DNA from 2 places in the Arthrobacter sp. CAN_A212 genome. Region 1 is predicted to be linked to the other one. Evidence: riboswitches for the same ligand, from Rfam matches in the RefSeq annotation. Region 1 holds a riboswitch; the other holds the start of a gene.
The links. A riboswitch is a leader RNA that binds a small molecule or an ion and turns the genes downstream of it on or off. The one in region 1 is predicted to bind thiamine pyrophosphate.
Positions count from the first base shown of each region.

Region 2: it holds a riboswitch for thiamine pyrophosphate, as region 1 does, so the genes downstream of both, IWX64_RS02125 (ECF transporter S component) here and IWX64_RS07290 (3-oxoacyl-ACP reductase) in region 1, are expected to answer to the same signal.

Region 1 is NZ_JADOUT010000007.1:3,301-10,471, reverse strand. It holds gene ileS (isoleucine--tRNA ligase) at 1-986, shown strand, start outside; gene IWX64_RS07310 (bifunctional folylpolyglutamate synthase/dihydrofolate synthase) at 983-2,389, shown strand; gene IWX64_RS07305 (DUF4233 domain-containing protein) at 2,400-2,873, shown strand; gene ndk (nucleoside-diphosphate kinase) at 2,915-3,331, shown strand; gene IWX64_RS07295 (aldo/keto reductase) at 3,403-4,365, shown strand; gene IWX64_RS07290 (3-oxoacyl-ACP reductase) at 4,418-5,182, opposite strand; TPP riboswitch at 5,241-5,336, opposite strand; TPP riboswitch at 5,427-5,527, shown strand; gene thiM (hydroxyethylthiazole kinase) at 5,519-6,352, shown strand; gene thiE (thiamine phosphate synthase) at 6,349-7,020, shown strand; gene thiD (bifunctional hydroxymethylpyrimidine kinase/phosphomethylpyrimidine kinase) at 7,008-7,171, shown strand, end outside.
Region 2 is NZ_JADOUT010000001.1:449,175-456,345, reverse strand. It holds gene IWX64_RS02160 (Na+/H+ antiporter subunit A) at 1-1,293, shown strand, start outside; gene IWX64_RS02155 (Na(+)/H(+) antiporter subunit C) at 1,290-1,784, shown strand; gene IWX64_RS02150 (Na+/H+ antiporter subunit D) at 1,781-3,391, shown strand; gene IWX64_RS02145 (Na+/H+ antiporter subunit E) at 3,388-3,972, shown strand; gene IWX64_RS02140 (monovalent cation/H+ antiporter complex subunit F) at 3,972-4,229, shown strand; gene mnhG (monovalent cation/H(+) antiporter subunit G) at 4,233-4,628, shown strand; gene IWX64_RS02130 (DUF4235 domain-containing protein) at 4,638-4,898, opposite strand; TPP riboswitch at 5,031-5,147, shown strand; gene IWX64_RS02125 (ECF transporter S component) at 5,215-5,832, shown strand; gene IWX64_RS02120 (ABC transporter ATP-binding protein) at 5,838-7,171, shown strand, end outside.

The sequences.
Region 1 (7,171 bases):
CCTGCGAGACCCTGCGCCGCTACCTGGATACGTTGACCAACTGGTACGTCCGCCGGAGCCGGCAGCGGTTTTTCGACGAAGACACCGACGCCTTCGACGTGCTCTACACCTGCCTCGAGGCTGTCTGCCGGGCGGCAGCGCCGCTGCTGCCCCTCGTCACCGAGGAAATCTGGCGTGGACTGACCGGCGGGCGTTCGGTGCACCTCACCGACTGGCCCGAGGCATCGGCGTTCCCCGAGGCTCCCGACCTCGTCGAGCGGATGGAACGCACCCGCCAGATCTGCTCCACCGGCTCCAGCCTGCGGAAGGCGGCCAACCTGCGGGTGAGGTTGCCGCTCGCCAACCTCACGGTGGTAGCGCCGTCCGCTGGGAACCTTGACGGTCAGTATCAGGGGATCATCGCTGATGAGCTGAACATCAAGAAGGTCCGGCTGATCGACGCGGCCGACGCCTCACCCGAGGAATTCGGGATTGTGAGCAAGCTCGTGGTGAACGCCCGTGCCGCCGGCCCGCGGCTGGGCAAAAACGTCCAGGCCGCCATCAAGGCAGCCAAGTCCGGTGACTGGTCGGTAACCGCCGACGGTGCGGTGACCGCCGGTGAACTGGCGCTCGAGCCCCACGAGTACACCCTGGAGACGGTCGTGTCCGACGACGGCGACAACTCCGGGAAGGCTGTCACAGTCCTGCCCGGGGGTGGGTTCCTGGTCCTCGACACGGAGGTCACCGACGAACTCGCCGCCGAAGGAGCGGCCAGGGACGCCATCCGTGCCATCCAACAGGCCCGCCGCGACGCTGACCTGCACATCAGCGACCGGATCACGACCACGCTCCGCGCGGCACCCGAACTGGTGGACGCGCTGACAGCCAACGCACCGCTGATCAAGGCGGAAACGCTGACCACCGACCTGCACTTCGTCGCCGCATCGCCGGCTGACGGCGCGCTGACCGTCGGCGAGTACACAGTCACAGTAGAGAGGCACCCATGAGCCAGCAGACCCCGGAACCAATGGACGCCGAAGGCCCGGCCCCGGTAGGGAGCTTTGACCGGTTCTCGGTCGAGAGCGTCTACGCTGAACTACTCAGCCGGGCGCCCGAGAACAAAATGGAACCCCGGATGGCGCCGATGCTCAGGGCGATGGAGATCCTTGGCGAACCCAACAAGGCGTACCCGATCATCCACCTGACCGGGACCAACGGGAAGACCTCGACCGCACGCATGGTCGAGGGCATCCTGCGGGCCCACGAGCTGCGGACCGGACGCTACACCAGCCCCCACCTGAGCAGCGTCACCGAACGGATCAGTATCGACGGCGAACCGGTCTCGGATGAGACCTTCGTCCGGATCTGGGATGAGATCCGGCCGTTCCTGGAAATCATCGACGGTGAACTGGAAGCGGCGGGGGACCCCCGGCTGACCTACTTCGAAAGCATCACCATTCTCGCGTTCGCGGTCTTCGCCGACGAGCCCGTCGACGTCGCCATCATCGAGGTAGGGCTCGGCGGCATCACCGACGCAACCAACGTGGGCGACGGCCAGGTAGCAGTTGTCACGCCGATTTCCCTCGATCACACCGAGCTGCTCGGTGACACCGAATACGATATTGCCTTGGAAAAGTCGGGGATCATCAAACCGGGCGGCTTCCTGATCAGCGCGGCCCAGCCCCACGAGGCCGCCCAGGTGCTCCTCGAGAAGGCTCGCGAAGTCGGCGTTGAGTTCCGGTTCGAGGGAGTTGAGTTCGGGGTCGAAACCAGGACCATCGGCGTCGGCGGTCAGGTGCTGTCCATCAACGGGATAGCCGGCCGGTACGAGGAACTGCTGCTGCCCCTGCACGGGGCGCATCAGGCGCAGAACGCCGCCGTCGCCGTCGCCGCCGTCGAGGCATTCATCGGTGGCGGGACCCGTGAACTCGACGCCGCGGTGGTCCGCGAAGGGTTGCGAACCGTCACCTCGCCGGGGCGGATCGAAGTGGTGCGCACGGCACCGAGCATCATCGTCGACGCGGCGCACAACGCGGCCGGCGCCAAGGCAACCGCGGCAGCCGTCAAGGAAGCCTTCGACTTCAGCCGGTTGATCCTGGTGGTCGGCGTGCTCCAGGACAAGGATGCGGGAGCCATCCTGGCCGAGCTGCATGAGGAACTGGGTGGCATCCTCGAGGACGTCTGCCTGACCCAGTCGAATTCACCGCGCGCCATCCCTGCTGCTGATCTGCTGCAGGACGCGCTAGCGGCCGGGTTCGCCGAGGAACACGTCCACATCGCCGAACGGCTCGACGACGCGCTTGAATGGGCCGTCATGAAGGCCGAGGAAAACAACGACCTCGCAGGGGGCATCCTCATCACCGGTTCGATCACGGTGGTGGGGGAGGCCCGCACCCTGCTGGGTAAGTAGGGGAGTGCACATGGAGCAAAACCGGAAACGCCGTATGACCAAGGCGCAGCGGGAGTGGCGACCCGGAATGCCGAAGAAACGGCGTTCCATCAAAGTCACCTTTGCCTCAGTGGTCCTCACCCTCGAAGCGCTGGTGGTTTTGTTTGCGACCCTCGCCGCATTCGGCTTGTTGCGCGACACCATCTCACCAGTGTTGATCCTAACCGTGGGGATTGCGTTGGCCATCGCACTGGTCGGGGCGTGCGCGTTCCTGACCAAGCCGTACGGCATTGCCATCGGCTGGGTGCTGCAACTGGTCATCATCGCTACCGGGTTCATCGAACCCACCATGTTCCTGATCGGGGTGCTGTTCGCCCTGACCTGGCTGTACGGAATCCGTACCGGGATCCGCCTTGACGCCGAAAACGAGGAGCGTGACCGTCAGCAGGCCGAATGGGAACGGGCGAACCCCGAGGGCGGGTCAGAGCCCGGCACTAATGTTTAGTAGAGTTCCACTGGCCATACCCAACACTTTGGAGGACTTCTGTGAGCGCTGAACGCACTCTTGTACTGATCAAGCCCGACGGCGTTTCCCGCGCTCTGTCCGGGACTATTCTGGCCCGGGTTGAAGCCAAGGGGTACACCCTGGTGGACCTGAAAATGGTGTCGGCCACCCGTGCAATGCTCGAAGAGCACTACGAGGAGCACGTCGGCAAGCCCTTCTTCGAACCGCTCGTCGAGTTCATGCTCAGTGGGCCCATCGTCGCCGCGATCTTTGAGGGCGAGCGGGTCATCGAAGGATTCCGGTCCCTCGCCGGTGCCACCGAGCCAACAGCCGCCGCACCCGGCACCATCCGGGGAGATCTGGGCCGGGACTGGGGTTTGAAGGTGCAGCAGAACCTGGTCCACGGTTCGGACTCGGCAGAATCGGCGCAGCGGGAAATGGGTATCTGGTTCGCCTGAACCCGAACATGAGAGATTTTACCCGGGGCACCAGAAGGTGCCCCGGGTAACCGATGTTGTAGCGTAGTCCCATGACTGAATATCGCAGACTTGGCAACTCCGGACTGAACGTTTCAGTGGTGGGGCTCGGTTGCAACAACCTGGGCCGCTCCGGAACGCCCACCGAGACGCAGCGTGGCACCAACGCCGTCATCGGAGCCGCCATCGATGCGGGAATCAACTTTTTCGACGTGGCCGATTCCTACGGCAAAACCCCCGGCCTGAGCGAGGAAATGCTGGGCAAGGCACTCGTCAAGAACCGCGACGACGTGCTCATCGCCACCAAATTCGGCCTGGACCTGAAAGGCGCCAACGGTCCGGACTGGGGTGCGCGCGGATCGCGCCGGTACATCATGAAGGCTGTCGACGCATCGCTGCGACGCCTGGGCACCGACTGGATCGACCTGTACCAGTTCCACGCGCCAGACCCGCTGACGCCCATCGAGGAGACCCTTTCTGCGCTGGACGCCCTGGTCACCAGCGGCAAGGTCAGGTACATCGGCCATTCCAACCGGGCCGGCTGGCAGCTCGCCGAGGCCGAGTTCGTAGCCCAGCTCGGCGGATACACGCCCTTCATCTCGGCCCAAAACCACTGGAATCTTCTCGAACGCGGGATCGAAGCCGAGGTTGTCCCCGCAGCCGAAGCGTACGGGATCGGCGTGCTCCCCTTCTTTCCCCTCGCCAACGGACTGCTGACCGGCAAGTACAGTGCATCGAAGGTTCCGGCGGGCAGCAGGCTCACCCACTCCCGCACCAACCTGCTGGACGGCGCCGACTGGGACCAGCTCGCCGACTTTGGAGCCTTCGCAAGGGCCCGTGACCTGACCGAACTGCAGGTTGCCTTCTCCTGGCTGGCGGCCCAGCCGTCCGTCGCCTCGGTCATTGCGGGCGCCACCAAGCCGGAACAGATCGAGCAGAACGCCGAAGCGGTGTGCTGGGTACCCTCAGAAACGGAACTGCAGGAGCTCGACCGCATTTTCCCGCGGGCCGCCTAGACCAGTCGAAGCTCCTTGGCCGCCTGGGAGCCGGGACTGATCAAGGCATTGATCAGTCCATCACCAACCCGCCATCAACCACCAGGTTCTGCCCAGTTACGGACCGGGCCCAGGGCGAGGCGAAGAAGAGGACAGCGTCGGCGAACTCCTGCGGAGTGGTCACCCGCCCCAGCGGGGTTGATGCGGCGATGTAATCGAAGACGTCGTCGGGGGTCCCGGCGCTGGCGTCAGTGGTGCGCAGGAGCCCCCCGGAGACCATGTTGACAGTGATGTTCTGCGGGCCAAGGTCTTTCGCCAGGGTCCGGGTCAGCGCAAGCAGCGCTGCTTTCGCCGCGATGTAGTCGTGATAAGGCACCACAGGGTTCTGGAACAGGTTCGTGCCGATGTTGATGATGCGCCCGAAGTTGTGCCCACGCATTCCCGGAAGTGCTGCCTGCGTGGTGTTCAGGCTGGCTTTGACGCTGCCGGCGAACTGGGCGCTGAAATCAGTCCAACTGATCTCCGCTGCGGTGGAGCGGGCATCCCCATTGAAAGTGAATGATGCCAGCGCGTTGTTCACCACCGTGGTGACAGGAGCTCCGAAGTGCACCCGCGCTCGTTCGAGGAGATCGCCGACCTGCAAAGGGTCCGTTACATCCGCTGCTGCAGCCAATGCCCGTTCCGGACCGATCTGGGCGGCGAGCTCGTGAGCCTGGGCTGAGCTGGCCCGGTAGTTAATGACTACGCGGGTGCCTTCAGCCGAGAACGCCTCGACGATGCTCCGGCCCAAGCCCCGACCGCCTCCGGTAACCAGGACAATCTGTTCGGTGAGTTGCATGCAGTACCCCGTCTGAAGTCGTGTGATAAGCGGGGCGAAAAGACGCATGAACCGACCGAAAAGACCGGATGGACATCCCTTCGCCAGTCCGAACTGGATCAGGTTCGACGGGTATGATCTCAGCCAGCAAGAACCGGCACCCCGTGTCGCTCCTGACACAGTAACCGGCGGGGAGACCGTCCCGCTACCCGGCAGGGCTGGCGCGGGGATTTGGGTAGGTCTGGGGCGTAGCGGTTAGGGTGGTGACCATGGCACGGGGTGCTGCTCACCAGAAGCAGCTGAGAATTGACACCCGTTGAACCTGATCTAGTTCGAACTAGCGAAGGGATGTCGTGGATGACTGTTCGTCATGCATCATCTGATTGTGCTCGACTGCTCGAAGAATTACGGTCCACCACCCCCTTGGTCCAATGTATTACCAACGCGGTGGTGACCAACTTCACCGCCAATGTCCTCCTCGCGGTCGGGGCGGCGCCGGCCATGGTGGATATTCCCTCGGAAGCCAAGCAGTTCGCCTCCGTCGCGTCGGGGATCCTTATCAATTTGGGAACTCCCCAGCGGGATCAGCAGACGGCGATGACCGAAGCCGTGGTTGCGGCGAATGCCGCCGGGACGCCGTGGGTGCTGGACCCCGTGGCCGTCGGATTCCTCTCTGTCCGCACGGAGCTGGCCGGTCAGCTGGCGGGGCGGAGCCCGAGGATCATTCGGGGGAATGCCTCCGAGATCCTCGCTTTGGCGGGTGCGGGCTCTGGTGGTCGCGGAGTCGATTCCACCGACGATCCTCTGGATGCTCTGCACGCGGCCCGGTCACTCTCACGGTCGACGTCGTCGGCTGTGGCCATATCAGGCGCCCACGATCTCATGGTTGGTCCGGATGGAGATGCCGTAGTCGTAGCGAACGGGCATGCCCTGCTTACGAAGGTGACGGGTGGGGGCTGCGCGCTGGGGGCCGTCATGGCTGCCTTCGCCGCTCTAACCGACGATGCCGTTCTCGCGGCCACTGCGGCCACGGGTGTGTACACCCTCGCAGCGGAGCAGGCGGCGGCGCGAGCAAACGGACCCGGGAGCTTCGCCATCGAATTCCTCGACCGGCTGGCTGCCGTGACACCCGACGACGTCGCCTCCGGTCTGAATCTCCTTGCGGTGAGCCCATCGGACGGCGCGCGATGAAGCGATGGAACGAGGCGGTGACCCTTCGGGACCAGCTGTCTCTGTACCTTGTGACTGACACTGGCCTGTGCCAACCTACTCCGGTAGCCGACGTCGTTGCAGCGGCGGTGGCCGGCAGCGCGACCATGGTTCAGGTGCGCGACAAGAACGCGTCAACCAGGGGTCTGCTCCAGTTACTTCTCGCGGTTGCCGAATCGGTTGGATCGATTGTCCCCGTGTTGGTCGACGACCGGGTTGACGTCTTCCTGGCTGCTCGGGCCCGCGGAGCACAGGTCGCCGGAGTGCACGTTGGTCAATCCGACCTGCCCGTCCATTTGGTGCGGTCAATCGTCGGTCCGGGTGCGATCGTAGGCCTCAGCGCTGCCACCGGCAGCGAAATCGGGACCGCTCACAACCTGCCGGCTTCGACCGTGGACTATTTGGGGATTGGTGCCATCCATGCGACAGCCACCAAAGCTGATCATCCCGATCCGTTGGGAACCGAAGGATTCGGTGCTCTGGCTTCGGGAAGCTCTTTGCCGTGTGTGGCAATTGGCGGGATCGGGGTATCCGATGTACGCCCCCTCCGCGACGCCGGGGCTGCAGGGGTCGCGGTCGTCTCAGCCGTCTGTGCGTCGACCGATCCGGAGGCAGCAGCGCGAGAGTTGGCCGGCCAATGGCGATCCTAGGGCCGCTTGCCCTCCGCCGGGTCCCCCGCGTTCTCAGCATCGCCGGAACGGATCCCACGGGCGGGGCGGGCATCCAGGCCGATCTGAAGAGTATTGCCGCGATGGGCGGTTACGGGATGGCTGTCGTGACAGCGCTCGTCGCGCAGAACAC
Region 2 (7,171 bases), on a different contig from region 1:
TCGCTGGCGTTCTATCTCTTCGTCATCCTGACCATGGCCATCATCACTCCGCTGACGGCGATCGTGTTCTACGACGCGCCGCTTCCGGACCAGTGGCACTACGCGGACTCGCCGGCGCAGGTGGCGGCCGGCGTCGTCATCATCCTTGGCATCCTCGCTGCGATCCGCGCCACCAAGCGGTTCATGGCGGTGCTCATGGTCGGGGTGACCGGGTATGGAATGGCACTGATTTTCGCGCTGCAGGGCGCCCCCGACCTGGCGTTGACCCAAATGCTGGTAGAGACGATCGTGCTGGTCGCCTTCGTGCTCGCGCTGCGCTCGCTACCCGCACGGCTGTGGCAAAAGGAGCCGGGACGGTACCGGTTGCTCCGCGCCGTCCTGGGGATCTCCTTCGGTCTGGTCATGGCGGCAATCGCGATGTCCTCCATGGCCTCACGCATCGCCGCCCCGGTGTCCCTTGAATATCCGGGCCTGGCCTACGAGGGCGGAGGCGGGGAGAACATCGTCAACGTCACCCTGGTGGACATCAGGGCCTGGGACACTTACGGCGAGATTTCGGTGCTGGCCATTGCCGCCACCGGTATTGCCAGCCTGATCTTCATCCGCGGGCGCGGTGACACCCGCCAGCGGGCCGAAAGCGTCAAATCTGGTTCGGTCGATCGCGGGCAGGAACCCCTGGGCGTGTTCGGGCGGGAAGCCGCGGCGCTGGAGCTGGCGAAGAAGTTCTCGTCGGTCTCCCGGGACGCGTGGCTGGTGGCCGGACGGACCCTCGCACCCGAGCGCAGGTCGATCATCTTCGAGGTCATCACCCGGTTGCTTTTCCACTCGATCATCATTTTCTCGATCTACCTGCTCCTCGCGGGCCACAATCTGCCGGGCGGTGGATTCGCCGGTGGGCTGATGGCCGGGCTGGCACTGACCGTGCGCTACCTGGCGGGTGGGCGCTTCGAGCTGGCGGAAGCCAGCCCGGTCAGTGCGGGGGTTTTGCTCGGTGCGGGTATGGCGACCACCTCCCTCAGCGCATTGATCCCGCTGCTGCTGGGCGGTCAGATCCTCCAGACCGCCATCCTGGAGTTCTGGATGCCGGTCTTCGGGGACGTCAAGTTCGTCACCTCGACCATCTTCGACATCGGCGTCTATCTGGTGGTCGTTGGGCTGGTGCTTGACGTGCTGCGCAGCCTGGGCTCGGAGATTGACGAACGCAGCGAGGGCCTCTCCGCATCGACCGATCCGGACGACATGCAGGCGCAGCAACAAGAACATACCGAGTCCGGCGAGGGAGTGGTCCGATGAGCGTGAACATCACCCTGCTGGTGGTCATGGCAGCCCTCTTCGCGGGCGGCATCTACCTGCTGCTGGAGCGCAGCCTGACCCGGGTCCTGCTGGGCCTGATCCTGCTGGCCAACGGTGCCAACATTCTCCTGCTCTCCACCGGAGGCCGGGCTGGCGTCGCACCGCTGTACTCCGAGGAAATCCCCGCCGACGCCTACTCTGATCCGCTGCCCCAGGCGCTGATCCTCACGGCCATTGTGATCTCCTTCGCCGTCACAGCCTTCATGCTCGGCATCATCTACCGGTCCTGGGTGCTGGGCAGGCGCGATGAGGTGCAGGACGACATGGAGGACCGCAGGGTGGCCAGTCAGAGCAGCTTCGACGCCGAAGACGACGCCGATGTGCCCGAGGAGACCACCGAGTTCACGCCGCTTGAGGAGGCCGAGGAAGCCCCCGGATCCCAGAACGCAGGAGTCCTCGACCTCTCCGCCGACCCGAAGGAGCCACGGTGAACATCGCAAGCTACGCACCGCTGGCGGTAGTCCTGCCCTTCCTCGGTGCGGCAATCGCCTTCCTCCTGATCCGCCACTCAAGGTCACAGCGTGCGGTGAGCATCTCCACGCTGAGCATCACCCTGATCCTCGAACTGTTCCTGCTCCAGAACGCTGCAGTGAACGGCGCAACCGCGGTGTTCATCGGCGGCTGGATGCCACCGTTCGGCATCACCCTGGTGGTCGATCAGTTCTCGGCGCTGATGCTGGTCATCTCAACGGCAATCAGCCTGGCCGTGCTGGTCTACGCCACCGGGCAGGGAATGACCGACGGGGACGAGGACGGGCCGATCTCGATCTTCCACCCCACCTACCTCATCCTGGTGGCGGGCGTCTCCAACGCGTTCATGTCCGGTGACCTGTTCAACCTGTACGTCGGCTTCGAGATCCTGCTGACCGCAAGCTACGTGCTGATGACCCTGGGCGGAACCACACCCCGGATCCGTGCCGGGGTCACCTACGTGGTGGTCAGCGTGGTGTCCTCCCTCCTGTTCCTGATCGCGATCGGCATGATCTACGCGGCTACCGGCACCATCAACCTGGCCGACCTCGCCGTGAAACTGGGCGAAATCGACCCGGCGACGCAGATGATGCTGCACCTGATGCTGCTCGTCGCCTTCGGGATCAAGGCTGCGGTGTTCCCGCTCTCCTTCTGGCTGCCCGACTCCTACCCGACGGCGCCAGCACCGGTGACCGCAGTGTTCGCTGGCCTGCTTACCAAGGTGGGCGTGTACGCGATGGTTCGCACCGAGACCCTCCTTTTTCCGGGCGACCGGATCAATACGCTGCTGATGGTGGTCGCGATCCTCACCATGGTGGTGGGTATCCTCGGTGCCCTGGCACAGTCCGACATCAAACGAATGCTCTCCTTCACCCTGGTCAGCCACATCGGATTCATGATTTTCGGGCTGGCGATTTCCACGGTGGTCGGCTTGGGTGCTGCCATTTTCTACGTGGCCCACCACATCACCGTGCAGACCAGTCTCTTCCTGGTCACTGGGCTGATTGAACGTCGTGGCGGGACCGCCAACATGGACCGCCTTGGCGGTCTGGCCAAACTCTCTCCGCTCCTCGGAATCCTGTTCTTCATTCCGGCCATGAACCTTGCCGGCATCCCGCCGTTCTCCGGCTTCCTTGGCAAGCTGGGGATCCTGCAGGCAGGCGTCGAGCTGGGCTCGCCGATCGCCTACGTGGCCGTCGGCGCCAGCGTGATCACCTCTCTGCTGACACTTCTGGCGATCGCGAGGGTCTGGAACCGCGCGTTCTGGCGCCGCCCGGAAGACGCCCTCCATCCCGACCCCATCCTGCTGGCAACCAAGGCTGACGGTTCAGCGGTCCGCACCTCGCAGCGCGTCAACGGTGAAACGACCGGCCGGTTCTCCGGACGCAACCCCGTCAACCTGCTGCCACGCACCATGGTCGGTCCGACCATGGGACTCGTGGGGCTCGGCCTGCTGCTCACCCTGCTGGCTGGCCCGCTGTTCGAGATCAGCGACAACGCAGCGAAAAACATGCTGGAACGCACCGACTACATTGAGGCTGTCCTCGGCGAGGGGAGCGCACCATGACCCGGCAGAAGATCCCGTTCATCACCGAACTGCCCCTGATCATCTGGCTGGTCATTGTCTGGGGTGCACTCTGGCAGGACTTCAGCCCGGGTAACCTCATCTTCGGCGGCCTGATCGCCTACGCCGTCGCCAATCTGCTGTACCTGCCCCCGGTGGAGCTCAGCGGACGGTTCAACGTGCTCTACGCCGTGCCGTTCGCGGTCCGGTTCATCTACAAGCTGGTGGTCGCAAGCTTCGAGGTGTTCTGGCTCTCGTTGACCCGCGGGCCGCACCTTGTGAACGCCGTCGTCGCCGTGCAATTGCGTAGCCCGTCAGACCTGCTGGTCACCACCACAGGGCATGCCCTGTCCCTGATCCCCGGATCGCTGGTGATTGAGGTGGACCGTTCCACCTCAACCCTGTACCTGCACTGCCTGAACGTCGTCACCCCCGAAGATGCTGCAAAAATCCGGTCCGACGTGCGCGCCACCGAAGCCTGGCTGATCAGGATCATGGGAACGCGGGACGATCTGGCGCTGCTGACAGCCGAGGACCGGTTCGATGAGGAGAACGACTCCCGTCAGGAAGGGGCCAGCACATGATGACTGTCGCCATCATCATCTCTGCGGGCCTGCTCGTCCTGGCCGCCCTGTGCGCCCTGTACCGCATTGCCCGGGGCCCCTCCATCCTGGACCGGGTGCTCGCCATCGACGTGCTGCTCGCCACCATCGGTGGGGCGCTTGCCATGGATATGGCGGTCAACCGGCACCTGGACAACGTGGTGCTCCTGGTAGCCATCTCGGTGATCGGGTTCATCGGCTCGGTCACCGTGGCGCGCTTCGTGACGGACAGGAAATAGGACATGAACGAGACTGTGATTGACGCCCTGACCGCCGTGTTCCTGATCGGCGGTTCCCTCATGTCCGTTGCTGCCGGTGTCGGGCTGCTCCGGTTTCCTGACCTGTTGGCCAGAATGCATGCGGCCACCAAACCCCAGGTGTTGGGGTTGCTGTTGTTCCTGCTGGCGATGGCACTGCAGCTGGGCAGCTGGGTCCTGCTGCCCGTGCTGTTGTTGTGCTGGATCTTCATGCTGCTGACCGTCCCCGTCTCGGCCCACATGGTGGGACGAGCAGGCTACCGTACCAAGCACATGCGGCGTGACCTGCTCAGCATGGACGAACTCGATGAGGTCGTAGAGAAGGCGGCCGGCAAAAGGGCGCCCGACCCGAATATGGCCGAGCGCCCCGACGAGACGTAAAGCGGGCGCCTAGGTCAGGTCGCGGGTCTTCGCGAACCGGAGGGCTGCCTTCTGCGTGGTGCGGTTGGTGAGGACCTGCAGGACCGCCCGGACGGCCCCGGAAATCAAGGCGAACGCGATGGCGGAGCGCAGGCTGTTCTCGAGGGCGTCCTCATCCTTGGGTGATGCCTTGCCGGTGGTCTTGTGCCAGATGAAATCCACCAGCTTGGCGCCGACAATTCCGGCTCCGAGGCTCAGTGCTACGCCGAGCAGTTTCATAAACTGGTTCATGGGTGTCTCCTTCGATGGTTGCTCTTTTTCCTAGCCTAGCGTTTCGCCTCGTCGACAACGACGCATCCGTCGCCGAACGCTGGGTGGTTTGGGGGCGGAGTGAAACGATCAGGTGTACGCTGGAAAATGCTAAACATACGACAGGGGAGCGCCGCTCAGATCATGAGCGGGCGCTGAGAGTGCGGACTACCGCAGACCCTCGAACCTGATCCGGCTAGTACCGGCGAAGGGAGTCGAGTATCTCAGGGTGCCCGGCCAGTGGCATTGCTGCAGGCCTTAGGTGCCCTCCCCTCCTGTACCTCAGGAGGAATTCAACATGGCTTCATCACCAGCACAAACCCGTAACACCCCCACCCGACGCCCCAACTATCAGTGGCGCGTGGTCGATATCGTCGTCGCGTCGGTGGTGGCGGTCGCCGTCGGGGTGGTGTTCTTCGCCTGGTCCGCCGGTTACACAGGGATCGCGGCGATCACCAGTGCGTTCCCGCCACTGGCAGGACTCTATACCGGAGGGTGGCTGATCGCCGGGGTTCTCGGCGGCCTCATCATCAGGAAACCCGGCGCGGCCATTTACTGCGAGGTGCTGGCGGCCGCCGTTTCGGCACTCCTCGGCACCCAGTTTGGCCTGACCACCCTGCTCTCCGGTGCCATCCAGGGACTGGGGGCCGAGCTGATCTTCCTGCTGTTCCTCTACCGCAAATGGAACCTCGGGGTGGCGTTGCTCGCCGGGCTGGGTGCTGGACTGGCCCTCGCCATCTCCGAGAACATCCTCTACAACGCCCTCTGGGCCGTGGAATGGCAGCTCATGTACGTGGTCTTCGCATCCATCTCCGGTGTGGTGATCGCGGGGCTTCTCTCGTGGCTGGCCGTCCGGGGACTGGCTAAGACAGGCGTCCTGTCCGCCTTCGCCGCCGGACGAACGGCTGACGTCTAACCGGTATGGCCGAGCAAACGAGGGAGCGGGCAGCCGTCAGGATCGCAGCCTGCGGCTGGAGCTGGCGGCACGCCGGGCGCAAGAGACCAGCGGTCCAGGACATTGACCTGGTGGTCGAGCCCGGGGAACGGGTGTTGTTGCTTGGCGCGTCCGGTTCCGGGAAGTCCACCCTGCTGCATGGCCTGGCGGGCGTGCTCGGCGACGACGGTCAGGGCGAGGAGCACGGTTCCCTCACCCTCGACGGAAGCCCGCCCGGCCGGGTCCGGGGACGCGCCGGGCTGGTCCTGCAGGACCCCGACACGCAGATCGTCCTCGCCCGGGTGGGCGACGAGGTGGCGTTCGGGGCCGAGAACCAGTCCGTCCCCCGCGCGGAAATCTGGGAGCGGGTGCGGCGGGCGCTCGACGACGTCGGGCTGGACGTTCCCCTGGACCGGTCCACCACCGCGCTTTCCGGCGGGCAAAAGCAGCGCCTCGCTCTCGCCGCGGTGCTGGCCATGCAGCCCGGGCTGCTGCTGCTGGATGAACCGACAGCCAACCTCGACCCCGAGGGTGTCCTGGAGGTGCGGGACGCCGTCGTCCGTGTCCTGGATCGAACCGGTGCCACCTTCGTGGTGGTGGAACACCGGGTGGCGGTCTGGGCTGACGTGGTGGACCGGGTGGTGGTGCTGGCGGCCGACGGCGGTATCCTCGCCGATGGCCCGCCGGGCACCGTCCTCACGGACTCCCGCACCCGCGAGCGGCTGGCGGAGGCCGGCGTGTGGATCCCCGGGCACCAGCCAGCTGTGCCAGGGGTGCTGCCGTCCCCCGGGGACCCGCTGCTGGCAGCCCGTGGGCTTTCGGTCGCCCGGACCAGGCGCGGTCCAGTGGTGCTCGACGGCGTCGACGTTGACCTGCAGGCGGGGGCGTCGCTGGGCATTGTCGGACCCAACGGGGGCGGCAAATCCACGCTCGCGCTGACCCTGGCCGGGCTCCTTCCGCCGCGGGGCGGAGTGCTTCAGGCCGCTCCGGCGCTCGCCCGCGGCGCCAGCACCAACCCCCACGCCTGGAAGTCAGCCCAGCTGGTGACCCGGATCGGAACCGTGTTCCAGGAACCCGAACACCAGTTCCTCACCCACCGGGTGATCGACGAACTCGAATTCGGGCCGCGCCGTCTGGAAGGCAGCGACGAGGCGACCCTCCGGCGGCGGGTCGATCCGATCGCTGAGCGGCTCAGGCTCACATCGCTGCTGCAAGCCAACCCCTTCACGCTCTCCGGCGGTGAAAAGCGCCGCTTGTCGGTGGCGACCATGCTGGCCACGAACCCCGACATCCTGGTGCTGGATGAGCCCACCTTCGGGCA